One region of the Pseudomonas triclosanedens genome, then DNA from elsewhere that is predicted to be linked to it. Evidence: predicted binding sites of a transcription regulator. Region 1 holds the regulator's gene; each other region holds the start of a gene.
What was found. Region 1 encodes sigma-54, which starts transcription at its own class of promoters, with help from an activator protein. Its sites were predicted from a motif close to ANTGGCATNNANNTTGCTNT; they were not measured.

Region 2: the regulator sigma-54 is predicted to act here: its motif matches at 793-812, upstream of fliD (flagellar filament capping protein FliD).
Region 3: the regulator sigma-54 is predicted to act here: its motif matches at 1,004-1,023, upstream of glnA (glutamate--ammonia ligase).

What each region holds. Positions count from the first base shown of each region.
Region 1 covers NZ_CP113432.1:1,166,647-1,168,880, forward strand. Annotated here, with positions in the region: gene ptsN (PTS IIA-like nitrogen regulatory protein PtsN) at 1-104, opposite strand, end outside; gene hpf (ribosome hibernation-promoting factor, HPF/YfiA family) at 115-423, opposite strand; gene OU419_RS05505 (RNA polymerase factor sigma-54) at 502-2,004, opposite strand.
Region 2 covers NZ_CP113432.1:235,475-237,708, forward strand. Annotated here, with positions in the region: gene OU419_RS01095 (SMR family transporter) at 1-228, shown strand, start outside; gene mdtI (multidrug/spermidine efflux SMR transporter subunit MdtI) at 222-551, shown strand; gene fliD (flagellar filament capping protein FliD) at 838-2,178, shown strand; gene fliS (flagellar export chaperone FliS) at 2,175-2,234, shown strand, end outside.
Region 3 covers NZ_CP113432.1:5,714,174-5,716,407, reverse strand. Annotated here, with positions in the region: gene glnA (glutamate--ammonia ligase) at 1-908, opposite strand, end outside; gene thiI (tRNA uracil 4-sulfurtransferase ThiI) at 1,238-2,234, shown strand, end outside.

The sequences.
Region 1 (2,234 bases):
CGAGCCACCAGGTTGGCGATTTGTTCGAGTACGCGTTTCTTGCTGCCGCCCGGCACGTTCACCAGGGAACGGCCGGGGGTCAGGATTTGCTCGAGTCGAATCATAGGGAGAGGGTTAACGAACACCAACACCCTGTTGGCGCTCGAGGTATTTTTCCTTGTGCTTGATCAGTTGGCGGTCGAGCTTGTCGGTGAGCAGGTCGATGGCCGCGTACATGTCTTCATGTTCAGCACAGGCCACCACTTCGCCGCCGGCGATGTGGAGGGTGGCTTCGATTTTCTGCTTCAGTTTCTCGACCTCCATGATGACCTGAACATTGGTTATCTTGTCGAAGTGGCGCTCCAGTCTGCCGAGTTTTTCGACGACGTAGTCGCGCAGGGCGTCGGTCACATCCAGTTGATGTCCACTGATGTTGACTTGCATACCGCTTTCTCCTTATTGCCCGTGTGTAAGTGGCAGGTTATGGGGCCTGCCGCCGGAACACCTTGGCGTGGGTCAACGTCATACCAGTCGCTTGCGTTCGCTGGAGGGAGCAATCCCTAAGGACTCCCGGTACTTGGCGACGGTGCGACGTGCCACTTGAATGCCCTGTGCCTCCAGTAAACCAGCGATCTTGCTGTCACTCAATGGCTTTTTCGGACTTTCAGCCGCGACCAGTTTCTTGATGATCGCGCGGATCGCGGTGGAGGAGCACTCGCCACCTTCGGAGGTGCTGACGTGGCTGGAGAAGAAGTACTTCAGCTCGAAGATGCCACGCGGCGTGTGCATGAATTTCTGCGTAGTGACGCGCGAGATGGTCGACTCGTGCATGCCCACGGCTTCGGCGATATCGTGCAGGACCAGCGGCTTCATGGCCTCTTCTCCGTACTCGAGGAAGCCACGCTGATGCTCGACGATTTGAGTTGCCACCTTCATCAGCGTTTCGTTGCGGCTCTGCAGGCTCTTGATGAACCAGCGCGCTTCCTGCAACTGGTTGCGCATGAAGGTGTTGTCCGCGCTGGAGTCGGCGCGGCGCACCAGGCCGGCGTACTGCGAGTTGACCCGCAGGCGCGGCACCGCTTCCTGGTTCAGTTCCACCAGCCAGCGTTCGTTATGCTTGCGAACGATGACGTCGGGCACCACGTATTCGGCTTCGCCGGACTCGATCTGCGAGCCGGGGCGCGGGTGCAGCGACTGGATCAGTTCGATGGTTTCGCGCAGCTCATCTTCCTTGAGCTTCATACGGCGCATCAGTTGGCTGTAGTCGCGGCTGCCCAGCAGGTCGAGGTGGTCGGAGACCAGTTTCAGCGCTTCGGCCAGCAGGTAGGTATTGGCCGGCATCTGGCGAAGCTGCAGAAGCAGGCATTCGCGCAGGTTGCGAGCGCCGACGCCGGCGGGTTCGAGTTGCTGCACGCGGCGCAGGACGACTTCCACTTCGTCCATCTCCACGCCCAGTTCCGGGTCGAGGGAGGAGATGATGTCGTCGAGGGATTCTTCGAGATAGCCGTCGTCGTTGATGCCGTCGATGATGCTCAGGGCGATCAGGCGATCGGTGTCGGACATCGGAGCCAGGTTCAGTTGCCAGAGCAGATGGCTTTGCAGGCTTTCGCCGGCGGAGGTGCGGGAGGTGAAATCCCACTCGTCATCATCGTTGCTGGGCAGGCTGCTGGCACTGGTCTGATATATGTCTTCCCAGGCAGTGTCGACAGGCAGTTCGTTGGGAATGCGTTCGGCCCACTGGTCCTCGTCGAGGCTGTCGGCGTTGGGGGCGGTGCTTTCCTGGTAGCTGTCCTGAGAATTGCCGCTGGCGCTGGAAGGGGGGCTGTCGTCACCGTCGGCCAGGGGATCACTGTTGTCGTAGTCGTCGCCTTCTTCCTGGCGCTCCAGCATCGGGTTGGACTCCAGGGCTTCCTGGATTTCCTGTTGGAGGTCCAGTGTCGAGAGCTGGAGCAGTCGGATGGCCTGTTGCAGCTGCGGAGTCATCGTCAGCTGCTGGCCCATCTTGAGGACGAGCGATGGTTTCATGGCTGGAACTAGGCACCTTGTTCGCTGGCGCGAAGCGCGCCATATCCACGACTACGGACACCGGGGTGCCGCGAGGAAGCAAATTATATGCCTGAGTTTGGGCGCTTTGCCTAGGGGCTGTCGACCTTTCGTTACAACCCCGCATTCCGCCTGGCCGGGCGCGGCACGAAGCGCGACACCGGGTGAGGTCCCGGGTCGTGTGAAAAGCGGGGAACGCCGCCTGGCGACGG
Region 2 (2,234 bases), 930 kb from region 1:
TACTTCCTGTCGCTGGCCATCAAGCATGTACCGGTCGGCGTGGCCTACGCCCTGTGGGAAGGCATCGGCATCGTGCTGATCACCCTGGTCAGCGCCTTCTTCCTCGGCGAGCATCTGAGCCTGGACAAGGCTCTGGGCCTGGCCGTGATGATCGCCGGCATCCTGCTGGTGAAATCCGGCACCCGCAGCGGCAAGCGCGAGGGCAACATGGAGGTCGCCACATGCTGAACCATGACCTGATTCCGATGGCCTGGCTGGGCCTGGCCATCGTTCTGGAAGTGATCGCCAACCTGCTGCTGAAGTACTCCGATGGCTTCCGCAAGCGCCTGATCGGCGTCGCTTCGATCCTCTGCGTGCTCGGCGCGTTCACCGCGCTGGCCCAGGCGGTGCGCGGCATCGAGCTGTCGGTGGCGTATGCCATCTGGGGCGGCTTCGGCATCCTCGCCACCGTGGCGATGGGCTGGGCGCTGTTCGGCCAGCGCCTGGTCTGGCGTGGCTGGGTTGGCCTGGCGATGCTGGTGCTGGGCATGAGCCTGCTGAAACTCGCCTGATCGCTGGCGGTGACTGAAAAGGCGGAGCACCTCAAGGTGCTCCGCCTTTTTTCTGTCCGCCGATTTTCCCCTGCGCGGGCTGGGCTTAATCAACGCGCCCCCGCGGTCGCCTTTTCCTTGCAGCGAAGACTGCGCGCGCCATGCGGAAACAGCGTTTCCCGGTGCGCGCGACGGTCGTCCGGGCGGAAGCCCGGCTTCTGCATGGATTTCCCGCAAAGCCCCGTGGCACGGGGCTCCGGCCATTGGCATCGATATTGCTCTTCGGGCAGCAAAGGGGTGTTTTCAGATGACCACCATAGATTCCGACTACGTCAAACAGATGGCCCAGCAGTTGGCGACCTACGAGGTCCAGAACGGGCTGAACAAGGCTGACCGCAACAAGGCTTCGTACCAGTCGCAGCTCTCTGCCGTGACCGCGCTCGAGTCCGCGCTCAAGACCTTCTCCAGCGCTGTGAAGGGCCTCAACGGCACCGACGCGAGCATGCTGGTCAACAGCGCCACGATGAGCAAGGACGGCTACCTGAGCGCCAAGGTGGGCAGCACTGCCGTGGCCGGCAAGTACGATTTCTTCGTCGAACAACTGGCCACTTCTCACCAGATGTCCTTCTCCGGCCTGCAGGCCGGCGATATCGATACCCAGGGCACCCTGACCCTGACCCAGAATGGCAAATCCTTCGACATCGACCTGAGCAAGATCGATAGCGACGGCGACGGCAGCAACTCGATGGAAGAGCTGGCCGCGGCGATCAACAAGGCCGCCGACAACACCGGCGTGAAAGCCACACTGGTGCGCAGCAATGGCCAGGTGTCCCTGGTTCTCGGCGCGGAAAAGAGCGGCGCGGCGAATGCCATCGGCATCACTCTCAGCGGCACCTCCACCGCCAACAACGCCTTCGAGAACGCACTGGCCAACCCGCAGGAATTGTCCAAGGGGCAGGACGCCCGCGTTCGTCTGGGTGGCGAGAACGGCATGTTGCTGACCAACGACAGCAACACCTACGACAACATCATCGATGGCGTCAGCGTCACCTTCACCCAGGCGCAGAAGGCGGGCGAGCTGCCGATCTCCATGACCATCGATCAGGACAAGAGCTCGACCACCAAGAAGGTGCAGACCTTCATCGATGCGTTCAACGCCCTGGCCAGCCAGATCGATACGCTCACCGCCAGCGGCGACCAGAACGGCAACGCCCGTGGCGCCCTGGCCGGCGACTCCAGCGTGCGCGCCATCGAGAACAGCCTGAACCAGTTGCTGCGCACCTCCTTCGGTGGCGCCAACCTGATCAACTTCGGCATCAGCGCCGACCGTAACGGCAAGCTGACGCTCGACTCGACGCGCTTCGAGAAAGCCATCGCCGCCGACCCGGAGGGCCTGGACAAGCTCTTCGTCGGCAAGGGCAACCTGCTCGACAGCGTGGACAAGAACCTGGCGCTGTACACCAACGCCACCAATGGCGTGATGAAGTCCCGCAAGGACACGCTGAACAACAGCCTGCGCCGCGTGAACGATGACTACGACACGCTGCAGAAGCAGTACGACAGCTATTACGCGCGCTACCTCAAGCAGTACACCTCGATGATGCAGACGATGCAGTCGATGAGTCAGACCAGCGGGATGTTCGGATGACCGGCTACGCAATGAACGAGAGCTACGACAGCTACCGGATGGTCGACCTGGAGGCC
Region 3 (2,234 bases), 1.7 Mb from region 1:
ATGATGCCGCCGATGAAGTACAGGGCGGTGTCGGACAGGCCGGCATAGCCTTCGCCAGCGAAGGTGTTCTTGCCATCCTTGGAGATGGACATGTGCACGTGCATGCCCGAGCCGTTGTCGCCATACAGGGGCTTGGGCATGAAGGTCACGGTCTTGCCGTAGGCGTCGGCCACGTTGTGGATGCAGTACTTCAGGGTCTGCACTTCGTCAGCCTTGGCAACGAGGGTGTTGAACTTCACACCGATCTCGTTCTGGCCGGCGGTGGCCACTTCGTGGTGGTGAACTTCCACGGTCAGGCCCATTTCTTCCAGGGCATTACACATGGCGGTACGGATTTCGTGGTCGTGGTCGACCGGCGGTACCGGGAAGTAGCCGCCTTTAACGCCCGGACGGTGACCTTTGTTGCCGGTCTCGATGTCGGCGTCGGTGTTCCAGGAAGCCTGCTCGGAGAAGATCTTGAACATCGAGCCGGAGATGTCGGACTTGAACTTCACTTCGTCGAAGATGAAGAACTCCGGCTCCGGGCCAACGAATACGGTGTCGCCGATACCGGTGGACTTCAGGTATTCCTCGGCGCGCTTGGCGATGTTGCGCGGGTCGCGCTCGTAGCCTTGCATGGTGCTCGGCTCGATGATGTCGCAGACCAGGATCAGGGTCGGCTCTTCGGTGAACGGATCGAGCACGGCGGTGCTGTCGTCCGGGAGCAGGATCATGTCGGAGGCTTCGATGCCTTTCCAGCCGGCGATGGAGGAACCGTCGAACATCTTGCCAGCTTCGAAGAAGTCATCGTCCAGGGCGTCGCGGGCCGGCATGGTGACGTGCTGCTGCTTGCCTTTGGTGTCGGTGAAGCGCAGGTCAACCCACTTCACATCGTGGTCTTTGATCAGTTGTTGCGACTTGTACGCCATGCTGTCCTCCAGGAGGGTTTGAGTCTGAGGGTTCGTACCCCAGTAACGGATGATGCCGGGCGTGAATACTCAGCCAGGGCAACCTGCCTCACAAGGGAGCAAGTTGCGTGCCAGTGCCCGCAAACGTGCAGAAGCCCGTAAATCAGGGCCTTCGGCGCGCATGACAGGGAATTGCACGGCAATTGTGCACCGTTTCGGTGCTTGGTCATGGTGCACTCGTCCACTTTGGTGCACTCGAAAGAATCTCGCCGAAATCTGCTCAAGTCTTGAGCAATTTCAGATATAATCTTGCCCCTTTTTTTCTCTCCAATGGCTTTCGCCCGGTTCGCATGAAACTCATCGTCAAGGTCTTCCAGGAAATCACCATCAAGAGCAGGCCGGTGCGCAAGCGCTTCATCCGCCAGCTGGCGAAGAATATTCGCACGGTGCTCCGCGACCTCGATCCCGAACTGCTGGTCGAAGGCGAGTGGGACAACCTCGAGGTCGAGACCCGGGTTGCCGATCCCAAGGTCCTGCGCGAAATGATCGAGCGCCTGACCTGTACGCCGGGCATCGGCCACTTCCTGGAGGTGCACGAGTACCCGCTGGGGGACTTCGACGACATCCTGGAGAAGTGCAAGACCCACTTCGGCGACAAGCTGCCGGGCAAGGTCTTCTCCATGCGCTGCAAGCGCGCCGGCAAGCATCCCTTTACCTCCATCGACGTCGAGCGCTACGTCGGCGGTGGCCTGCGCCAGCACTGCGGCGCGGCCGGTGTGTCGCTGAAGAACCCGGAAGTGGAAGTGCGCATCGAAATCCGCCATGACCGCCTCTACGTGATCCACGCCCAGCATCCGGGCCTGGGCGGCTATCCTCTGGGGGCTCTGGAGCAGGTGCTGGTGCTGATGTCCGGTGGTTTCGACTCCACCGTGGCGGCCTACCAGATGATGCGCCGCGGCATGATCAGCCACTTCGTCTTCTTCAACCTCGGTGGCCGCGCCCATGAGTTGGGCGTGATGGAAGTGGCCCACTACCTGTGGGAGAAGTTCGGTCGTTCCCAGCGTGTGCTGTTCGTCAGCGTGCCGTTCGAGGAAGTGGTCGGCGAGATTCTCACCAAGGTCGACGACAGCTACATGGGCGTGACGCTCAAGCGCATGATGCTGCGCGCCGCCAGCCGCGTGGCCGAGCGCCTGGAGCTCAACGCGCTGGTGACCGGCGAGGCGATTTCCCAGGTTTCCAGCCAGACCCTGCCGAATCTCTCGGTGATCGACCGGGTGACCGACACCCTGGTCCTGCGCCCGCTGATCGTCAGCCACAAGCAGGACATCATCGACACCGCGACGAAGA